One region of the Shewanella sp. KX20019 genome, then DNA from elsewhere that is predicted to be linked to it. Evidence: predicted binding sites of a transcription regulator. Region 1 holds the regulator's gene; each other region holds the start of a gene.

Region 1 (5,742 bases):
TCATAATAATTTAACCGGCAAGGTCTCATTGGAAAACAATGTTATTATCGACTCTATTAGCCCAGAGGAGCCGATCCAAACATTGTCGACCTCCTATTTAGAACTTGATCTCAATACGATGATAATGACCTCTGATGAAATCATTCACGTTACTGGCAATGAATTTGTGATCCAGGGGACTGGCCTTTATGCTGATCTGAATGCCCAAAGTGTAAAGTTACTCAGTGAAGTCGAAGGGATCTACGATGCTAAATAAGCACTTAAAAAACATACTCACTCATGCTAGCAACCCAATAGCGGAGTAGAAGGACGTTATGAAATACAACCAAACAATACTTGCAGGTCTATTGTGCCTACTCAGCGTTAGTAGCTATGCTGCAGTCGATGACTTAAAGCAGAAGGTCGAAATTGCCGCTGCTCGCCAAGAAGCTGATATCAAAAACAATCAAGTGATCTTTTTTGGTCCGGTAGAAGTCACTCAAGGTTCAATTAAAATGAACGCTGATGAATTACGGGTTTTCTCCAAAGAGGCGGGCTCAGGCAAAACGCTCGTGGCAACAGGTAACCCTGCAACTTATACTCAAATAATGGAAGATGGCCGCCCTGCGACAGCAAGTGCCAAAGAGATCCGCTATGAGTTGGCAACCAGAACACTAACCTTATTAGGTAACGCCACATTGGAGCAAGAGGGTAGCCAAGTCACCGGCAATCGCATTAAATACAATATTGGACTACAGCAATTAGTCGCAGAAAGTACCGGTCAAGGTGATGATCGCGTCATCACTATCATCCAACCAGAAGCTTATCAAGAAGAGACTCCTGAAACGCCAGTCGAGCCCATTGAAAAGCAGGAGCAGCAATGATCCAAAAAACGCTGACCGCCCGCAACTTAGCAAAAAGCTATAAGAGCCGAGCCGTTGTTCAAGATGTGAGCTTAACGGTAAAAACAGGACAAATTGTTGGGCTATTAGGTCCAAACGGTGCAGGAAAAACCACAACGTTTTATATGGTTGTTGGTTTGGTACAGAGTGACAAGGGGCAAATCTTTATCGATGATGATGATTTAACCTTAGATCCAATGCACCTTCGAGCACGTAAAGGCATTGGCTACTTGCCACAAGAAGCCAGCATTTTTAGAAAGCTCTCAGTGCGTGACAACATCATGGCGGTACTACAGACTCGCAGTGATATTGATAACGAGCAGCGTGAAGAGCAGCTGGAAAACCTTCTCGAAGAGTTTCATATCACCCATATCCGTGATAGCCAAGGTATGGCGTTATCAGGGGGTGAACGACGCAGAGTTGAAATAGCACGGGCATTGGCAGCAAATCCAAAATTTATTCTACTTGATGAACCTTTTGCCGGGGTTGATCCAATATCGGTTATCGATATTAAAAAGATTATTGAGCAGTTAAAAAGCCGCGGGCTAGGCGTGTTGATAACCGATCACAATGTCCGTGAAACATTGGACGTTTGTGAGCATGCTTATATCGTAAGTCACGGAAATCTAATTGCAGAAGGCACGCCTGCCGAAATCTTAGACAATCAGCAAGTTCGAGCTGTGTACTTAGGTGAACAATTCAGGCTATAGTTAATCCACAGTATGAGCATTGAATTGTGTAGCACTAATAAAGTATGTTAATACAATCAAAGTGTTGAGCCTTTAAACTCTCTTCTTCAAGTCAACGAGCTTCAACGTTTAATTACAGTGTAGGGAATAGCGGTAAGATGAAAGCGTCACTCCAGCTCAAAATGGGTCAGCAGCTCACCATGACTCCACAGTTACAGCAGGCTATTCGCCTGCTACAACTGTCCTCTTTGGAGCTGCAACAAGAGATCCAGCAAGCATTAGAATCTAATCCACTGCTTGAATTAGATGAAGAGCAATCCGACGGCGAACCTGTCAGTAACGAAGATAGAACCACGACCGATTCTGACAGCTATTCAGAGTCTGATGGCGACAACGACTACAGTGCTAGCGCTGATGTTGACCCACAACAAGATAGTGCCGCGGTAGATACCTCAGATGCATTAACGCAAGATTCGATGCCAGATGAACTGCCAATGGATACCACTTGGGATGAAGTCTATACCGTTTCTTCCAACTCCAGCTCAGGTGGCATGCGTGATGATGACATGCCCTTTCAAGGTGAAACCACTGAAGGTTTGTACGAACACCTTGAATGGCAGAAAAATTTAACGCCCTTCTCTGACAATGACCTGGCGATTGCCACCGCGATTATTGATGCCGTCGACGAACGTGGTTATTTGACTCAGAATTGTGACGACATTCTTGAAGCGATGGGCGATCCAGAGATCGAGCTAGATGAAGTGGAAGCCGTGCTCAAACGCGTGCAACATTTTGACCCTATCGGTGTTGCAGCAAGAGATCTAAGTGAATGTCTACTAATCCAATTGGCTCAATATGCCGAAACAACCCCGCACATAGATAATGCTCGCCTGCTCATTAAAGATTACTTAGATTTGATTGCCGGACGCGACTTTAGGCAATTGATGCGTAAGACCAAGCTCAAAGAGGATGATCTGCGCGACGCTATCAGCCTTATTCAAACCTTGAACCCAAGGCCGGGTCTGGCGGTGACGCGTAGTAAAGATGAATATGTCATCCCCGACGTTTCAGTGGCGAAAAAGAAAGGCCGCTGGGTGGTGGAATTAAACCCCGACTACATGCCAAAAATCAACGTCAATCAGCATTATGCTTCGATGGCTCGCAGTACCAAAAGCCAAGCCGATGGCCAATTTATTCGTGGTCATCTACAAGAAGCTAAATGGTTTATTAAAAGCATTGAAAGTCGCAATGAAACTCTGCTTAAAGTCTCTAACTGTATTGTAAAGTTCCAGCAGGGCTTTTTTGAATATGGTGAAGAAGCCATGAAGCCTATGGTACTCAACGACATTGCCGAAGCCGTAGAGATGCATGAGTCGACAATTTCAAGGGTGACCACGCAAAAGTATATGCATACCCCTAGAGGTATTTTCGAATTAAAGTATTTCTTCTCAAGTCATGTTGGCACAGATGACGGTGGAGAGTGCTCATCAACAGCAATTAGAGCGTTTATTAAGAAGTTAGTCGCAGCTGAAAACCAAAAGAAACCATTAAGCGACAGCAAAATGGCGCAGCTTTTGGCAGAACAAGGGATTAAAGTTGCTCGACGTACTATCGCGAAATACCGCGAAGCAATGCTAATTCCGCCCTCAAACCAACGCAAGAGTTTATAACTCAAATTAGGCACTTGGAGGAATCTTTCTATGCAAATTAACCTTACTGGGCATCATGTTGAAATCACTGCGTCACTACGTAGTTATGTTGAAGAGAAATTTACAAAGCTTGAACGTCATTTCGATCAGATCAATAATGTGCACGTCATATTGAACGTTGAAAAAATGCAACAGATTGCCGAAGCTCGAATTCACCTAAAAAAAGGTGAAGTATTTGCCACTTCGGAACATGCGGACATGTACGCCGCAATAGACTCCCTGATCGATAAATTAGATCGTCAGGTTATTAAACACAAAGAGAAGCTGACCAAACACTAACGATGGAATTACGCACCATCCTGCAGCCGGAATGCACTACCTGTGCCACACCGGGCAGTAAGAAAAAGGTACTGGAGTTAATCAGCGATATTGCCGCTGTCCAGTACCCAACCCTTTCTTCACAAGAGATTTTCGAAAGCCTGTTGGCTCGCGAAAAAATGGGTAGCACAGGTATAGGCAACGGTATTGCAATCCCTCACGGGAGATTGGCTAATATTGACCATCCACTGGGCATATTAATAAAATGTGAAACACCGATCTCTTTTGACTCGATAGATAAACAGCCGGTCGATATACTGTTTGCCCTATTGGTGCCTGCGGAGCAATGTAAACAACACTTAGCAACACTGTCTTCGATGGCAGAAAAACTCAACGACAAAGCGATCGTTAAGCAGCTAAGAAAAAGCAATAGTGAATCAGAGCTATATGACTTAATCACACAATAGCTAATATTTAGGTCCTTAAATAATCGATATATAATAGGGTTATTTAAAGACCTAAGTATTTATACCCAAGCCACTTATCGACATGCTGAAAAGAGCATCTTCAAGTAGGATGGGTATATTACAACAATATGAAATGTTCTTTCCAACTAGCCTAAGCTCTTGCTTTAAGCCGGAAAAAAGTTAATCTATACCATTGTACATCTCGTATACATCTATAACACATATATTCTAACTTTTATCAGGTATTCAAAAGATGAAACTCGTTCTAGTCTCTGGTCGTTCAGGCTCAGGAAAATCAGTACTGCTAAGGATGCTAGAAGATCTCGGCTATTATTGCGTCGATAACCTCCCCTTGCCAATGATGGGAACTCTGCTTGAGCAACTTTCGGGGAACTCAGAATTAGTCGCCATTAGTGTTGATATCCGCAACATGCCAGAGAAAGAGAATGAACTGACAAAACATTTAACCCACTTGCCTGAAGGGGTGGAGTTACTCAGTTTCTTTTTAAACTCTAGTGATGAAGTGCTACTCAAGCGCTATAACGAGACCCGTCGCCTGCACCCTTTGTCTCATGCCAATATTTCATTGAAAGAAGCGATTCAGCTTGAAGGCCGCCAGCTTGAACCTCTGGCGAAAATAGTTGACCACTATATTGATACCTCAAATCTAAATATTTATGATCTCAACGACCAAGTTCGTGAAATTTTATTGGGCAATATAAATAAAGAACTGATGATTAAGTTTGAATCTTTTGGCTTTAAACATGGTATGCCAACAGAAGCCGACTTTATGTTTGATGTTCGATTTTTGCCAAACCCACATTGGGAACCAGAGCTTCGGCCCATGACTGGGCTTGATAAGCCAGTACAGGAGTTTTTAAACCTACACCCTCTGGTGAATAAGTTTATCTGGCAAATTGAGAACTTACTCGAAACTTGGTTACCTGATTTAGAGCGTAACAACCGTAGTTACCTCACCATTGCCATTGGCTGTACCGGTGGTCAACATCGCTCTGTTTATGTCACCGAACGGCTCGCTGAACACTTCAAAAAAGGCCGCCATAAAGTTACCGCCAGCCACCGCGAGTTAAAAAATGCCAACGATTGAACGGCAAGTTACCATTTGTAATAAACTCGGACTGCATGCTAGAGCGGCGACAAAGTTGGTGGTTCTGGCGTCAGAATTTGATGCTGAAATCACTATTGTTCAAGGTGAAAAACAAGCTTCAGCGGTAAGTGTACTAGGCTTACTAATGTTAGAAACTGGGATCGGTAAATCGATACAGCTTCTCGCCAATGGCCCTGATGCTGAGGCAGCGTTAGATGCCATATGTCATTTGATTAATACAAAATTCGACGAAGACAGCTAGTCCATAAATTCGATATAATAATTGTTCTTTATCCCCCTTTACTTACGTTATGATAACCGCCTTTTAAACGACCCTGTGAGGGATCCATGCCGATTGAAGTCTTAGACAACGAAACATCAGACCAGCGCCTCAATCAGCTAAATAAAGCGTTAGGTAGCGGCATGTTTGTTCATGTCCGCAATATGTTGCAGGACATGGCTGCCACCGATATCGCCTTTATTCTTGAATCTTCACCGCCCCGTACTCGCCAAGTCCTCTGGCAGCTGATTGACCAAGAGCATACCGGTGAAATTCTCGATGAATTAGGCGAAGAGCTGAAAGACAGCCTTATTCGCCAAATGAGCCCTGAGCGTGTTGCAAAAGCCGCC
Region 2 (5,742 bases), 360 kb from region 1:
ATGTAAGTCTGCCTTTTTTCATTCAAAAACTCTCATTTATTGGCTTTATGTGCTATTCGTTTATAGCTGTTCTATATTAGTGACTACTTGAATACGTTACTAAAAACATAAAAGTGTGAGCAACAACACGTTTACAAGTTGATCTACCGCAAGTTTTAAGGCGGATACCCCTAATGGGGTATGTCTATGTTTGCTGCAAGAGACTAACTTTGACCTTGGAATAGGTGGGACTATAAAGATTATAAAGTAAAATGGAGATGAGATGGTGAGAACATTAACTAAAAAAACTTTTGCACTAAGTGCAATGGTTGCTGCAAGTTTAATCGCTGGTAGCGCATTCGCAAGTGACAAAACTGAACCTCGTAACGAGGTTTATAAAGATAAATTTTCTAAGCAGTATGATAGCTGGCATGACACTTCAGAAAGTAAAGAAGTTGTTGATATGCTTGAGCAAGTTCCAAGCTTAGTTGTGCTTTGGGCTGGTTACGGTTTTGCGAAAGACTATAACGCTCCACGCGGTCACATGTATGCTATTACCGATGTTCGTAATACGCTACGTACTGGTGGTCCAAAATCTGCTGAAGACGGTCCAATGCCAATGGCATGTTGGTCTTGTAAGAGCCCTGATGTACCTCGCATGATCGAAGAGCAAGGTGAAGACGGCTACTTTACAGGCAAGTGGGCTAAAGGCGGTCCAGAAATCGTAAACGTTCTTGGTTGCGGTGACTGTCACGAAAAAGGTAAGTCTAAGCTACGTATCTCTCGTCCATTCGGCGAGCGTGCAATGGAAACTCTAGGCACACCATTTGATAAAGCTTCTCGTAAAGACAAGCAGTCAATGGTTTGTGGTCAGTGTCACGTCGAGTACTACTTCGAGAAGACTAAAGACAAGAAAGGCTTTGTTAAATTCCCTTGGGATAACGGTACCACAGTTGAACAGATGGAAGTCTACTATGACAACATCGAGTTCTCAGATTGGACTCACGCTGTTTCTAAGACTCCAATGCTTAAAGCACAGCACCCAGGTTATGAAACTTGGCAGCTAGGTGTTCACGGTAAGAACAACGTAAGTTGTACTGACTGTCACATGCCTAAAGTTAAGAATGCTGAAGGTCGTAAGTTTACTGACCATAAAGTTGGTAACCCATTCGATCGCTTTGAAGAAACTTGTGCTACTTGTCACGAGCAAAGCAAAGAGTTCATGGTTAACCTAACTGAAGAGCGTAAGCATAAAGTTGCTGATCTTAAAGCACGTGCTGAAACTCAGTTAGTTAAAGCTCACTTCGAAGCAAAAGCTGCTTGGGATGCGGGTGCAACTGCAACTGAAATGAAGCCTATCCTTATGGATATCCGTCATTCACAATGGCGCTGGGATTATGCAACTGCATCACACGGTGTTGCTGCTCACGCTGCTGACGAAGCACTACGCGTACTTGGTACTGCGGTAGATAAAGCTGCTGATGCTCGCATCAAGCTAGCTCAACTACTTGCTGCTAAAGGTGTTAAACAACCTATTGCTTACCCAGACACTTCTACCAAGGCTAAAGCTCAAGCGGCTCTAGGTATGGATATGAAGAAGATGAATGCTGATAAAGCTGAATTCAAGAAAACACTGGTTCCTCAGTGGGAAGCTGAAGCTGAAAAACGCGAAGCAACTTACAAGTAGCGACTAATGTGTTGTTAGGTTTTGTTACCTAGCTCTCTATAAAAAGCCCTCATTAATGAGGGCTTTTTTTTTGGCTGCGATAAAGCATAGCTGAATTACTAATAAGTTATTTAATCAAGGTAAGTAATGCCTTAAACCTTTCACCAAGGGCTTCATGTTGCAGTTCGAACAGTAGTGACTCTACATTGGTTTGTAACGCCCCATGCGCTTGCATCATCTCTATCCCAAGCTTCTTATTGTGAGGATCTCGCGAAGACATAGCATCTACAACTAAGTGGGTTGGATAAGCATTATCCAATAGATCCATACAAGTTTGGTACACACAAACATGGGTTTCTATGCCCGCAACCAGTATATGTTTCTGCCCCATTGCTGACAATTTTGCTCTGAATCTTGGGCATTGCCAGCCACTAAAATGTTGTTTTGCAATTGGCTCTGTGGTTTTTATCAGCTCGGCGGCCAATACGTCAGTGGTGGCGCCCAATTTATCGGGCAGCTGTTCGAGCCATAGGATAGGAATGTCGAATAACTGAATGCCTTTAATAAGCAGCGTTAATTTATGGTGTAACTCTTCACTTTGATGCATGACTCGTGCAAGTTGCCCCTGCACGTCAACAATGACTAATACGCAATCTTCTGGCTTCAACATTCTAATGTCCTTAGGCTTGTTGCAATAGGCTACCAGTACACCTCAAAAGTCGATTTTATCCAATAGGCGATAAGTCTAAGCCGCTACCACTTTGCCTTATGAGTGTGCAGGAAGTGAATAACTGCACTTTTTTGGTGCATTAATATGCTGTCTCTTGTGACAAGATTAAGCTATCACTGTGTTTTTTAACGAATTTAATATTTGGCCTAATGCTTGAATTGTCTTTAGTAGAATTAAAAATAGTCTTCAGGGAGTTTGCCATGAAATTAGTCAGCGCCATTATCAAGCCGTTTAAGTTAGATGATGTAAGAGAAGCCATCGCCAATGTGGGCATTGAGGGAATGACAGTAACTGAAGTAAAAGGATTTGGTCGACAAAAGGGACATACCGAACTATATCGAGGCGCTGAGTATCAGGTTGATTTTTTACCCAAGGTGAAGCTTGAAATTGCCACTAAAGCAGAAAACGTAGAGATGCTCGTCGAGGCGATAACGAATGCCGCTCGTACTGGCAAAATTGGTGACGGAAAGATCTTTGTTACCAACCTAGAGCAAGCAACCAGAATAAGAACTGGCGAACTCGACAACGAAGCACTTTAAAGGAGATAGGACAATGGATGAATTAACCAAACTAGGATTAACGGTCACAGAGCTACGATTTGCCCTTGATACGTTTTACTTTCTTATCTCTGGTGCGTTAGTGATGTGGATGGCAGCCGGTTTCGCTATGTTAGAAGCGGGTCTTGTTCGCTCTAAAAATACCACTGAAATTTTAACTAAGAACGTCTGCTTATATTCAATTGCCTGTGTAATGTATTTAGTTGTTGGTTATAACATTATGTACGTTGATAACACTGAAGGTGGATGGTTACCTTCGTTTGGATCATTGATTGGATCGCAATCCGATGGCGCAGATCATGCGCTTGAGTCTGACTTTTTCTTCCAAGTGGTGTTTGTTGCAACGGCGATGTCGATTGTATCTGGTGCAGTGGCAGAAAGAATGAAGCTATGGGCGTTTCTTGCATTCTCAGTATTTATGACAGCGGTTATTTATCCGGTGGAAGGTTACTGGACATGGGGCGGAGGCTTCTTGTCTGAAGCGGGTTTTGTTGATTTTGCTGGAAGCGGTATTGTGCATATGGCGGGTGCGGCAGCGGCTATCTCAGGCGTACTGCTACTTGGCGCTCGAAAAGGTAAATATGGCGCTAATGGTCAAGTTAATCCGATTCCTGGTTCTAATTTACCTATGGCTACACTGGGCATGTTTATCTTGTGGATGGGCTGGTTTGGCTTTAATGGTGGCTCACAGCTGCTAGTGTCGGATGCTGAAAATGCTAGCGCAGTGGCCAAAATTTTTGTTAATACTAACTCTGCAGCCGCCTTTGGTGCTATTTCAGCACTGATTGTATGTCGGTTGATTTGGGGCAAAGCTGATTTAACCATGATCTTAAATGGTGCCTTGGCAGGGCTTGTTGCGATTACTGCAGATCCTTTATCTCCCTCTCTTGCTATGGCCGGCGTCATTGGTATCGTGGCTGGCGGCGTGGTTATATTCTCTATTGTTGCGTTTGACCGAGTAAAAATTGATGATCCAGTCGGTGCTATCTCAGTCCATGGTGTAGCTGGGTTACTGGGGTTAATGTTGGTTCCGCTGTCTAACGCCGATGCCTCTTTTGGCACACAGCTTTATGGTGCTGCAGTGATATTCGGTTGGGTATTCTTGGCGTCTACTGTTGTGTGGCTTGGACTCAAATTGACGATGGGGATCCGTGTTACAGAAGAGGAAGAGTATAATGGAATGGATGCATCTGATTGCGGTATTGATGCATACCCTGAGTTTGTCTCGGTGAAAAGTGCCAACTAATATTGTTATGGTACAGCAAGGGAGCAGGGCTTAGGCCCTGCTTTTTATCTGGGCATTTGATTAATCTACAATGCAATTACGCTAGCTGAAATTTCCCCTTAAGCGATGTTATGGCCTTTCTATTAATGATAAGAGACTTGGTGGAATTGCTGTGGTTATCGGTATACGATGGCTGGAGACTTGCTACTATAATTGGGTACTTATCTGATGAGTAAAGTGATTAGCATTAGCCTATTGCTGTTGTTTACCTACTGCTTACCGGCAGTAGCGGGGCAGGTTGTGGTGCGAAAATCTAGCGAACCGTTCGATGCTTTTGCTGTGCGCGATCAGGTGCTTGCAGACCATGAATGGCAGGAAATGCTCAGATTTCAACAACAAATCCAAATCTTACAAGCATTGCCCGTGGGTTGCTTGCCTATTGCTACACCTTATCGTTATTTTACCTGTCGTGGCCAGTTCTATAGGCCTTATGAATATCAAAAACAACAGCTCTACATTGAGATCGATCAGCCACAGGCTAAGTAATAGAGGCTGAGGCTTTCTATGGTTAGTATACTTTTGATTTACTCTTTGTAACGTTTTTATCCAAGTCGATTCGTTTTTCTTACTATGCTTATAGGTATGATTTTTTGCGTTGAGAGCGTTATGAAATTCATTCCTTTAGTTCTATCATTTCCGCTTCTATTCTTGCTTCAAGCTTGTAGCTCGACTAGCGGGCCAAGCCTTCAGTATGAGCTTGAAAGCTATTATCATGATGAGCATTTCAATATACCTAACGATTTACCCTCTGCGGAAAGCATATTTTCTCTAAGTGAAAAAGACATAACTCGAGTTAGAAATGAGGCTAATAGAGCTAAGCTATCAAAATCGAGCACTATGACGCATCAATGGTTAGCTAATTATATAAATGCTCAAGAGGGTGGTTTTCGTTATGCCGATAATGTGACTCGCTCTGCTAGCGATACATTTGGCGACCGCGAGGGTAACTGCTTGTCTCTGGTGCTACTAACGGCCGCTATTGCACAACAACTGGGTGTGAGAGTTGAGTATCAAGAGATTGATATTCCGCCGGTATGGGATCAGCAGGGAGGGTTATATTTGGTCAATGGACATATTAATCTAAAACTATTGCCGCAAGAGAAGGGCCACATATTGAATGTTTCTGCCGGTGCTATTCAGATCGATTTCTTACCGGAGCGTGCCATGCAAGGGTACGATAAACACCGGGTTAGCCGATCTATGGTTACTTCGATGTTTTACAATAATCTGGCTGCTGAAGCGCTGGTAAAAAGAGAGTATGACAAGGCCTACGGATTACTTAAACTGAGTTTACAGCAAGATAACCAGTTTTTGCCCGCTATAAACACCCTAGCCGTGTTGTATCGATATAAAGGCTTACCAGATGAAGCTGAAGCCTTGTATAAGCTGGCTTTAGCGATAAACCCAGAAGATATGAACGCGCTGTATAACTATGCGATTATTCTCGGCGAGCAAGATAGACTCGACGAGTGGGCTGGAGTGCACAAAGTTATGGAGCTTGCCCGTATTAGAAACCCTTATTATT
Region 3 (5,742 bases), 2.4 Mb from region 1:
TTAGCAAATAACTTGAATTGTAGGGCACTGATAGATTTGAAGCCGTTAACAGAAAAATACCCCGGTAAAAGCCGGGGTAAACCAAAACTAGGATGATGGTTTGAAGGCTAGCATTATTTTAGTTCGTAAACTTCTGCTAGCGTTGAATCAAAACTGCGTTAAGCTGATCTGTATAGCGCAATAAAGAGGGGTCATTCTCAACTCTGCTATAGGACTCAAATCATTTTGAATCAACTGGCTGCAATTGTATTAAATTGAGAACAAACTGCAACCTAAACGTCAAAAACCAGCATTAGCCACGGCTAAATTCGCATAAACTAAACAACACGCATACCAATCTAAACTGCTGATTTCAATAAACTTTAATAGGCACGTTAACGACAAGAAAAAATATTGTTCTAAATAAGAAACAATGTTTCCCATTTTTACTTACGTTTTGCATACAATTCTTTATATGGATCGTCCCAATAAGGTGGGCTACCGATATGATCTTTAATGAAATCGATGAATGCGCTGACCTTTGGTGCTAGGTGTTTACGTCTTGGATATACAGCTTGTAAAGGCAGATGATTGGTCAATTGCCACTCATCAAGAATAGGTACTAGCGTGCCTTGAGCAATTTCATCTTCCAATAAATAACTGGCAAGATAAACCACACCTAAACCACTCACTGCAGCTGTTTTTAGCGCAGGTGCATTATCGACTCTAAAGTTGCCCGATACGCCTATCTCACAATAATCATCGCCTTGCCTAAACTGCCAAACACTATGCTCATGCCATTCACCTTGATAAACAAGGCAGTTGTGATCAACCAGCTGTTCAGGACTATTTGGCATACCATGTTGTTCAATATAAGATGGCGACGCTGCCAGCAAGAACTGACATTTCATAAGCGGCCTAGCAACCATGCCAAGAGGCAACTGCTCTGACATTGTCAGCAACAGATCTAACCCTTCGCTTACAACATCAACCTTGTGATCAAGCAAACTCACTTGCAGCTCTAGCTCCGGGTGTTTTGCCATAAAAGCTGGTAAGGCTGGAATGATGTGCATCGTACCAAAAGATTGTGAAATACCCACTTTCAATACACCACGAGTTGCATCATTTAGGTTATGTACGCTGGCAACAGCTTGGTCTGCATCTCTTAGCAGCTCTTCGCCTTGCGCATAGAGCAGGTGACCAGCCTCTGTTAGGCTTAAACTACGAGTGGTACGCTGAATAAGTTGGACACCAAGCTTGTGCTCAAGATCTGCGACCTGAGTACTCACTTTTGACTTAGATATGCCTAACTTTCGTGCCGCAGAGCTAAAACTGCCCGCTCGAGCTACATGAGTAAAAATCGCGATTGGTTCTAAAAGTTCTAACATGTAAATCGCCTTAAGGTGTTTACGAGAGTAATAGTACTTCCATCGCTAAGATAACCGTCATAATAACAATTTGTTATACAACAATATCTTAAGTGAATATATGTACGCTAGAGTAGAGTTTTGTTATTTAACAAAATAATGAATTTTGCTTTTATTTTGAGGAGTATACCAAAAAAATGTTTAGAACTGATCATATATACCCAACTTACCTGAAAGTGCAGGATTCAATGGGATGGATATAGGTACTTTTGTACTAAGGCTGTTTTCTATCACGGTTGTTTTTGCCGCCGCTTATTAGGCAATTTTACAACAAGGAGACGTTGTGAGCTTCGCTTAGTCAGCTAAACGTCATCACTCAAGCCCTGCATTAGAATCATTACTCTTTAATGGGAAGAAATCGAACGAAAACCCCTGCATAAAGGTGGGATGCAGGGGTTGTTGCAATTTTACGCGGCAACACAAGGATATCTATACAAGGTATGTTCACATCTAAATGACCATATACCCATCCTACTTAATTGAAGATGGGTATAAATGCTTACTCACGCAGTGTTTGGTCTGCTGTCGCTATTAAAGAGTATTTTGCTAACTCTGGAATTTGAGTGTGTAACTCTTTCTCCAATTTCACTAAAGATTTAAAGTTTTCACAGAGCTTTTCCCCACGAACCTCCAGATCCTGTGCTTGCTCTTCCATTTGCAACTCTATATCGTCGCCGATTGAGTCCATCTTTGTTGAAAATGACTCCATTTTTTGTTCAAACGAATCACCTTCACCAGACATCATTTGACTACCCAGCGTCATCATCATGGTGCCAATAGAGTTTTGTACTAACTGCTCCATCTCTTTTTCAAACTCTTCGCCAAATGCATTTTCAAGAGAAGATTCTGTCGCGCCAAGATAAAAGGTGTCACCATTCTGGTAAGCCACATCTTCAATTCGTTCTTGTAAACCATCCATCATCTCATCAATCTTAGCGCCAGTAGCATCACCTAATAGAGGGGTCAATGCCATACTCACTGCCGTCGATGCCATTGCAACCGCGTCATTCACAAGCTCAATAACTTCTGGTACTTGAGCTGAAACCTCATCGGCGTATTGGTTAACTAGTGCTTGCTGTTGTTTGTTTAGCGATACTTGTTCGCCATTGACAAAAAGCTCATTCATTTCAATTCGGTATTGCTCTTTACCGACGTCACTAACAGTTAACTTTTTCGGTTCAACGGTAACATCGTAATTTAACGATACTTCACATTCGTTGTTAAAATGCTTATCTGAGTCTTCATGAGCATTCACTATTTGCAAGCTAGACGCTGACAGTAGTACAGCGGAAACACCAACTGAGGTAAGAAGTCTTTTCATTGCTTTAATCCTTTATCGCTATTTTAATATCATGTTATAGCTAGGATAAAGCACGTAGCGTGCCAAGTAAGGTAAGAGATTGTTATATAGGGATTACTAGGCTAAAAATAACGATGTGAAGATAGTTAACATCAGAGGTAGTTAGCCAATATTACCAACTATTGGCTAAATATCACATGAGCGAGGCGGGGGATTAAAAGATTGAACGCCCAAGCGATTGACAAAGCGCTTCTAGCGCAGCGGTTCCAGCAAGTGAGTTACCATTAGCGTCAAGTTCCGGTGACCATACGCACACTGACATGTCACCTGGAATGACGGCTATAATGCCACCACCTACGCCACTTTTTCCAGGCATACCAACCCGATAAGCAAACTCGCCTGCCCCGTCGTATAAACCCGAAGTGGCTAACAAAGCATTTAGTTGCCGCGTTTGCACCGGCGTAATAAGTTGCTTACCTGCGAGGGTCTTTCCACGGTTAGCAAGGTATAACATTGCCTTAGACAGATCAGCACAACTCATTCTCAAAGAGCAATAATGAAAATAACTTTTAAGAACAGTATTAACATCATTATTGAAGTTACCGAACGACTTCATCAAATAAGCAATTGCGGCATTGCGCGCGCTATGTTGATACTCTGAATTAGCAACGACTTTGTCGTAACCCACTCTGTTGTTATCACTGATTTCACGAACTATCTCTAACATTCGCTGTTTTGGCGCGCCTAACCTACCTTGCAAAAGGTCTGCGATAACCAAGGCACCCGCATTAATAAATGGGTTTCGTGGTAGCCCTTTTTCCAACTCAACTTGTACTAGTGAGTTGAAAGATTGTCCTGATGGCTCTTTGCCGACACGAGACCAAATCTCAAGCTCTTCATAGTGCATTAACGCTAATGTTAGGCTAAATACTTTTGAAATACTTTGAATTGAAAAGGGCTCGAGATAATCTCCAGCCCCAATAGTGACACCATCTCTGGTTGTCACGGCGATACCCAATTTATGAGTATTTACCTCAGCAAGTGCAGGAATGTAGTCTGCTACTTTACCTTTACCTAAAAGAGGCCGTACTTTCTCTACGACCTCCTCAAGTAATGCCAATTCAGGCATTAGCTCCACCAGATATCGTATAGCTCGCCGATTTCAACATTAGCAACAGGTTGGCCTTCGAAGAAGGTTTTAACTGCAGCTCTATCTTCATCTGTACATTTACCGATATCTTGAGTAGCAATGATACCTTCCCACTCTTTGTGTCCGCCACCATGGAAACCAAGGTCTCTAGGTTCGATTATCTCATCGATAAACTGATCAACAATGGCATCAATCTGCTCTTCCGTTACAGACTCATCGAACGTCCAATTGGTATCGAATCCAAACTCTTGAAACTCATCAACGCGTAACTTTTTACGTAAACGACGACTACGATTAGCTGCCATGGTGGAACTCCTCAATTGTGATAAACAAAACTAATTTAAACTAACGGAAACTCACTAGATCGATAACGCTTAAACACGTTCAAACATTAGATCCCAAACGCCATGACCTAAACGGTGACCACGTGCTTCAAATTTTGTTAGTGGACGATGTTCAGGGCGCTCAACAACATCACCTGTCGCTGATTGGTTTTTATACCCTGGCGCACTCTTCATGACTTCTAACATGTGCTCGCTGTAATTTTCCCAATCTGTTGCCAGATGGAACACCCCGCCCACTTTAAGTTTGCTACGGATAAGTTCAGCGAAAGGAGCCTGCACGATTCTACGCTTGTGATGACGCTTCTTATGCCATGGATCTGGGAAGAATAATTGCACCCTTGCCAAACTGGCTTCGGCAATGCTGTTTCCCAGCACTTCAAGTGCATCATGATGATACACGCGAAGGTTAGTGACCCCAGCTTCTGCCGCAACAGATAAACAAGACCCCACACCAGGCTTATGTACTTCAATGCCGATAAAGTTCAATTCTGGAGCCGCTTTAGCCATTTCAACTAATGAAGCGCCCATCCCAAAACCAATCTCAAGCACAGTGTCAGCTTCACGACCAAAAACCTCGACTAAATCGATAGGCTCGGGCGTATAATCTAAACCCATTGCTGGCCACTGCTGTTCCAACGCAGTTGCCTGGCCTTTCGTTAGGCGGCCTTCTCTTAATACAAAGCTTCTTACTTTGCGAAGGTATTTACCCTCTTCATTGAATTCAGCGGTTGTTACGTCGCTCATTTTCGCCCTCGCTTAAGACAGCTATTAATTAAAAAGAAAGGCATTATCCAAAGTTAGACCTTTAGCGCAAGCCCTATTGAGGCAAAATTATACCAATAATCTCAGTTTGTGCGAGTTACAGTGCCTCTTTTACGAAAAATACTCAATTGGAGGACCTATTTAGCACTATTTGGATTGAAAGCGTGCCTATCGAAACAAAACTAAATTCATCATCTATGAACAGCTGCAACTTGTTTAAATATCGACAGGTGGTTACACTGCGCCGATGAAATCTCCCACACTCTTTTCAGACCGAATTATTAGTTGGTACGATCTCCATGGCCGTAAACAGCTCCCTTGGCAACACAATAAAACCCCATATAAAGTATGGATATCAGAGATCATGTTGCAACAAACTCAAGTTGCTACGGTTATTCCCTACTTTGAAAAATTTATGTCTCGCTTTCCAGATATCGATGCTTTGGCGTCAGCCGAACAAGATGAAGTACTGCATCACTGGACAGGCTTAGGGTATTACGCCAGAGCACGTAACCTACACAAGGCATCTCAGCAAATAGTTGAACAGCATAATGGTATTTTCCCGGTCGACTTTGACGATGTATTGGCACTGCCCGGTATTGGTCGCTCAACAGCCGGAGCCATTTTGTCTTTATCGTTGGGGTTAAATCACTCCATTCTTGATGGCAATGTAAAAAGAGTGCTTGCAAGGCACGGCGCTATCGAAGGCTGGCCTGGGAAAAAGCCAGTTGAAGATAAACTTTGGCAGTTAACGCAGCAACTAACTCCCAGCGTAGATAT
Region 4 (5,742 bases), 2.6 Mb from region 1:
ATCAGCCCGACACCGGTGACGGTAACACGGTCGACATCCAGCAGGAGCAATCTGCATTTATGCAAAATGCCCTAGAGTATCAAATGTCGCTCGGTTTTCTCGACGGTAAGTTCTCAGGTATGAAAAAAGCGATTAGAGGCGATTAATTATGAGTTTATTTAATATCTTTAACGTCGCAGGTTCGGGTATGTCTGCGCAATCGGTCAGACTAAATACTACGGCCAGTAACATTGCCAACGCAGATTCAGTATCAAGCAGCGTTGGCGAGACTTATCGTGCTCGTCATCCTATTTTTGAAGCTGAAATGAGCAAGGCACAACAGCATCAAAGTGCCTCACAATCAGTTGCGGTTAAGGGCATCGTTGAAAGCGACTTACCGCTAAATAAAGAATACTCGCCAGGTCATCCTATGGCAGACACCGAAGGTTTTATCTATAAACCCAATGTCAATGTGATGGAGGAGATGGCCAATATGATCTCTGCCTCTCGCTCATATCAAATGAATGTACAAGTGACTGAAGCTGCAAAATCGATGCTTCAGCAAACTCTTAGAATTGGTAAATAAACTCAGTGAAAGCTGGAGGTAAATTTTGAGCCTAATTAACCCGCTCAATAACACGCAATCGACAACAGCCCAGCCACAGCAGGCTAGCACTGTTACGCCGCAAGCTTCGTCGCAAACGACAACACAAAGTAGTGCGTCGACAGAGCAGACGACTACAACGGGGAATCCATTTTTAGACAGTTTGCGCTTGCCGGTAGAGGATTCAATACCTGAAGCGAATAGTCAGGATCTATCTCAAGAAGATTTCTTCTCGTTATTGAGTCAACAGTTATCGATGCAAGACCCGTTTAAACCAGTCGACAATGATCAAATGATCCAGCAGATGGCCTCGTTTTCTACCGTTGATGGTATTAGCAAGCTTAACGAAGAGATTGTTAACCTCAACGCGCTAACGACATCAAGCCAAGCACTGCAGGCATCTGGACTCGTTGGGCAGAAAGTACTTATTCCATCCGATACCGGTTATATCTCAGCTGAAGAGCCGAACATAAAAGGCATCGTCAGTACGCCTGAAACGATTAAAGATTTAACCGTGAGAGTGGAAGATGAAACCGGCCAGTTGGTATCGACTTTTCAAGTGGATGGCAGTGCAGGTGGAAATGTTGATATCACGTGGGACGGCATGGGTAAAAATGGCGAGCCCGTCGCTGAAGGGAGTTACACCCTTAAAGTGACCGGTAAAGTCGATGGTAAGAGTGAAGAGTTACCCGTTTCAACTTATGCTCACGTGACAAGTGTGTCGTTAGGCACAGCAGCTACTGGCGCAATTTTGAACTTGCGCGGTGTTGGCGGCATTAAGATTAGTGACGTGTTAGCAGTTTCAGAATCGTAAACGTACGACAGATATTAATAAGAGAGACGGATAAAGTCTCTCCTAAAACGAATTGAACAAGGATTGAGGTGAATTATGTCATTTAACATTGCTCTGAGCGGTATATCGTCTGCGCAAAAAGACCTAAATACAACTGCAAACAATATCGCTAACGTCAACACCACAGGTTTTAAAGAATCACGTGCCGAGTTTGCTGATGTTTACGCCAGCTCTATTTTTGCCAACAGCAAGACCACAGTCGGCGGTGGTGTAGCTACTAGCCAAGTGGCACAACAGTTCCATCAAGGCAGTTTACAATTTACCAATAACTCACTTGATATGGCGATTAACGGTGGCGGTTTCTTCGTAACCTCTTCAGAAATTGGCTCACAAGATCACTCCTTCACTCGTGCGGGTGCATTCAAGTTTGATTCGAACAACTACATGGTCGATTCTGCCGGTAATTTCCTGCAAACCTTCCCTGTAGACAAAGATGGCAACTCAACCTCAGTGAGTTTGACCACTACTGAGCCTGTACAGATTCCCGATACCGCGGGTAGCCCAGTAAAGACCGATAATATCGGTATGCAGATGAACCTCAATGCCGGCGATAAAACATTCGATCCAGCAAATTTTGATCCCAATGACCCTGATACATTTAACAACTCAACCTCAGTCACCATGTATGACTCATTAGGTGAGCCACATGTTATGACGACTTACTTTGTCCGCCCACCAGATGCTGCCCATACCGGTGAAAGCAACTGGGTTGCGTTTTACGCGGTTGATGGCAAAAAAGTGAATGTTGATCCAGCTTCAGGAACCTACGATGTAGATACTAGCGGTGATGGTCTGGTAGATGGCACTAAAAATGCTGAATCAGCGGGTGGCTGGAGAGGCGCTGCAATTTCATTCAATGACACTGGTGCATACACCGGTAGTAATCCAGCGACTATTCAGACTGAAGCGCTCGGTGTTGGCGGCGCCAATGTACTCGGCCCAGGTGCCGATGGTACACAAACTTTAAATCTTACCTTTAATAACCCAACTCAGTACGCATCACCCTTTGAAGTGACCGAATTGACACAAGATGGTACTACAGTCGGTCGCTTAACTAACGTTGAAGTTGGTGCCGATGGCCTTATCAATGCCAGTTACAGTAATGGTTCTACAGTGCCATTGGCACGGGTGGCGTTAGTACGCTTTGCTAATGAGCAAGGTTTGTCACAGGCGGGTAATACTTCTTGGAAAGCTAGTCTAGATTCAGGTCCTGCATTAGCGGGCGAGGCAAACAGTGGTACTTTTGGTAGTATTCGTTCATCAGCACTAGAGCAGTCAAACGTGGATTTGACCACTGAATTGGTTGATCTTATCTCTGCTCAACGAAACTTCCAAGCCAACTCTAGAACGTTGGAAGTCAACAATACGCTACAACAAACGGTACTGCAGATCCGTTAATTGACTGGGTAGATAAGGGCGCTTCGCTTCGGGGTTGCCTAGCTAGAACGTTCGCAGGCTAACTGCGAGGAGGAATTAAGGCAACAAATGTCCGTATTAGCGGTGCTTTGTTGCCTTTATTTTTTTAAGAGTTCCTCTAGAACCTAATCTGAAAGCTGAGAAGATCCTAGGTACTAGGACGTTCGCCAGCTCACTGCTAGGACGGACTAGGTCCTGCTAGGAGATCAACAGAAAACACCATTTGGCTTGTGATGTTGATGTTATGCTTTGCTAGAACCTAGAACCTAGAACCTTCTTTTAAAGTAGGTCGGCATTTATGCCGTCGCTTTTCCTGTTCTAGTTTTACCGTAAGCGAAGCGTTCCGTAAGGCCGTTCGTCTAAGTTTTTACCGTATTTGAAAGCTGAGAAGATCCTAGGTACTAGGACGTTCGCCAGCTCACTGCTAGGACGGACTAGGTCCTGCTAGGAGATCAACTGAAAACACCATTTGGCTTGTGATGTTATGCTTTGCTAGAACCTATCTGAAAGCTGAGAAGATCCTAGGTACTAGGACGTTCGCCAGCTCACTGCTAGGACGGACTGCGTCCTGCTAGGAAATCAACAGAAAACACCATTCGGCTTTTGATGCTGATTTTATGCTTTGCTAGAACCTTCTTTTAAAGTAGGTCGGCATTTATGCCGTCAGTTAGCGTGGTCGATTGCAATGATTGATGGGCTAAAGCCCAACCTACAGCGGTGTTGTAATACCTATGTAGGTGTTTACGATTATCTTTTGTAGGTCGGCATTTATGCCGTCGCTTTTCCTGTTCTAGTTCCACCGTAAGCGAAGCGTTCCGTAGTGACGAAGTCGTGTGCCGTAAGGCCGTAGGCCGTTGCGTCTTTGTATTCCATCTTCGTTTGTCCGTCCTTTCATTCTCGTATTGGCTTTAACCTAGAACCTTTTTTGCTTATCTTGGCACGATGCTTGCTAATTAATACGTTAGACGGAAGTTTGACGGAGCGTTAAGTGGACAAGTTACTCTATGTCGCCATGAGCGGCGCGAAACAGAATATGAATGCGTTGGCGATTAGCGCAAACAATTTGGCAAATGCCAGTACCGATGGTTTTAAATCAGATCTCGCTCAGGCGCGTTCGATGCAAGCCTTTGGTGATGGCTTGCCAACGCGTGTGTTCGCCATGACTGAAAACCCGTCTGCTAACTTTGAAAATGGCCCAATAAAGACCACAGGTCGAGACCTAGATATTGCTGTAAAAGGCGATGGCTGGATTGCCGTTCAAGCCGAAGATGGCGGCGAAGCTTATACTCGCTCAGGTAGCTTAAGTTTCGATACCACTGGCGTATTACGCAATGATAGAGGCACGGCGGTGATGGGTGACAACGGCCCCATCGTGTTGCCACTGCCTATCGAAAAAATTGAAATATCTCAAGATGGCATCATCTCCGTCCGTCCGTCGGGTGCCACTGCTGAGGTTATTGAAGAGGTGGGCCGCATTAAGCTGGTCAACCCTGGTAATGAAAATTTAATGCGTGGCCAAGATGGTTTATTCCGTCAAATGTCAGGTGAAGTCGCCGCTGCAGATCCTAGCGTCGGCCTACTTAGCGGTGCTGTTGAAGGCAGTAACGTTAACGCAGTACATGAAATGGTATCGATGATTGACATACAACGTCAGTTTGAGATGCAGGTCAAAATGATGAAAACAGCTGAAGAAATTGATAAAGCTTCCGCTTCATTAATGCGCATAAGCTAGGAGATATGATATGCATCCCGCTTTATGGATAAGTAAGACTGGTTTAGACGCTCAGCAAACTGACATCTCTGTTATCTCAAACAACGTGGCCAACGCCAGTACTGTAGGTTTTAAGAAGAGTCGTGCCGTTTTTGAAGACCTGCTCTATCAAAACGTTAATCAAGCTGGTGGTGTGAGTGCGTCAAATACTAAATTGCCTAACGGTTTGAACATTGGCGCAGGTACCAAGGTGGTGGCGACGCAAAAAGTGTTTACCCAAGGCAACATGTTGACCACCGATAACTCATTAGACTTGATGGTTGAAGGCCCTGGCTTTTTCGAAGTGCAGATGCCAGACGGTACAGCCGCTTATACCCGTACCGGTCAATTTAGCCTAGACGACACAGGGCAGATCGTCACGCCTGGCTCTGGTTATGTGGTGCAACCAGCAATAACCATCCCAGATGACGCCAGCAGTATTACCGTGTCGGCAGAAGGTGAAGTGTCGGTCAAAACACCGGGCAATGCTGAAAACCAAGTGGTGGGTCAGCTGGCAATGTCTGATTTTATTAACCCTGCGGGCCTAGATCCTATGGGGCAAAACCTCTATATGGAAACGGGCGCAAGTGGCACACCTATCCAAGGCACTGCATCACTCGACGGCATGGGTGCAATCCGCCAAGGGGCATTAGAAACCTCAAATGTTAACGTGACTGAAGAGCTAGTGAACCTGATCGAAAGCCAGCGTATTTATGAGATGAACTCCAAGGTTATCTCTGCTGTCGATCAGATGCTGTCGTACGTGAATCAGAATTTATAAGCAGGTAGGTCAGTTTTAGTGGCTTAAGTGTGTTACTCGCCACTGTTAATTTCAACGTATATGGCACTCAATATGGCCTAAATGTGAAGAGAGTTTTGTATGAGTCGTTACTGGATATTAATCGTTATTGCCGCGCTATCAGGTTGTAGTTCAACCAATCAAAAGCCGATTGCTGACGACCCGTATTACGCCCCTGTTTACCCTGAAGCGCCGCCAACAAAGATTGCTGCTACAGGATCTATGTATCAAGACAGCCAAGCAGCAAGTCTCTACTCAGACATTAAAGCGTTAAAAGTGGGCGACATTATTACCGTCATGCTGATGGAATCGACCCAAGCGAAAAAGAGTGCTAATAATGA

What was found. The regulator sigma-54, encoded in region 1, starts transcription at its own class of promoters, with help from an activator protein. The targets are predictions, from matches to a motif close to GTTGGCACGNNNNTNGNNT.
Region 2: JK628_RS17490 (P-II family nitrogen regulator) is a predicted target of sigma-54. The motif match lies at 2,516-2,534, and genes of this name have one in related genera.
Region 3: JK628_RS06630 (YggN family protein) is a predicted target of sigma-54. The motif match lies at 2,776-2,794, and genes of this name have one in related genera.
Region 4: flgF (flagellar basal-body rod protein FlgF) is a predicted target of sigma-54. The motif match lies at 3,786-3,804, and genes of this name have one in related genera.

The regions. Positions count from the first base shown of each region.
Region 1 covers NZ_CP068437.1:4,395,454-4,401,195, forward strand. The annotation lists gene lptC (LPS export ABC transporter periplasmic protein LptC) at 1-256, shown strand, start outside; gene lptA (lipopolysaccharide transport periplasmic protein LptA) at 315-863, shown strand; gene lptB (LPS export ABC transporter ATP-binding protein) at 860-1,591, shown strand; gene JK628_RS19065 (RNA polymerase factor sigma-54) at 1,729-3,240, shown strand; gene hpf (ribosome hibernation promoting factor) at 3,271-3,558, shown strand; gene ptsN (PTS IIA-like nitrogen regulatory protein PtsN) at 3,561-4,004, shown strand; gene rapZ (RNase adapter RapZ) at 4,258-5,112, shown strand; gene JK628_RS19085 (HPr family phosphocarrier protein) at 5,099-5,374, shown strand; gene mgtE (magnesium transporter) at 5,461-5,742, shown strand, end outside.
Region 2 covers NZ_CP068437.1:4,036,241-4,041,982, reverse strand. The annotation lists gene narQ (nitrate/nitrite two-component system sensor histidine kinase NarQ) at 1-22, opposite strand, end outside; gene nrfA (ammonia-forming nitrite reductase cytochrome c552 subunit) at 263-1,666, shown strand; gene JK628_RS17495 (isochorismatase family protein) at 1,773-2,315, opposite strand; gene JK628_RS17490 (P-II family nitrogen regulator) at 2,576-2,914, shown strand; gene JK628_RS17485 (ammonium transporter) at 2,928-4,178, shown strand; gene JK628_RS17480 (hypothetical protein) at 4,386-4,703, shown strand; gene JK628_RS17475 (tetratricopeptide repeat protein) at 5,055-5,742, shown strand, end outside.
Region 3 covers NZ_CP068437.1:1,507,394-1,513,135, reverse strand. The annotation lists gene JK628_RS06635 (LysR family transcriptional regulator) at 426-1,367, opposite strand; gene JK628_RS06630 (YggN family protein) at 1,906-2,727, opposite strand; gene glsB (glutaminase B) at 2,921-3,835, opposite strand; gene JK628_RS06620 (YggL family protein) at 3,835-4,161, opposite strand; gene trmB (tRNA (guanosine(46)-N7)-methyltransferase TrmB) at 4,231-4,944, opposite strand; gene mutY (A/G-specific adenine glycosylase) at 5,210-5,742, shown strand, end outside.
Region 4 covers NZ_CP068437.1:1,800,778-1,806,519, forward strand. The annotation lists gene flgB (flagellar basal body rod protein FlgB) at 1-146, shown strand, start outside; gene flgC (flagellar basal body rod protein FlgC) at 149-565, shown strand; gene flgD (flagellar hook assembly protein FlgD) at 591-1,397, shown strand; gene flgE (flagellar hook protein FlgE) at 1,473-2,834, shown strand; gene flgF (flagellar basal-body rod protein FlgF) at 3,841-4,584, shown strand; gene flgG (flagellar basal-body rod protein FlgG) at 4,595-5,383, shown strand; gene flgH (flagellar basal body L-ring protein FlgH) at 5,483-5,742, shown strand, end outside.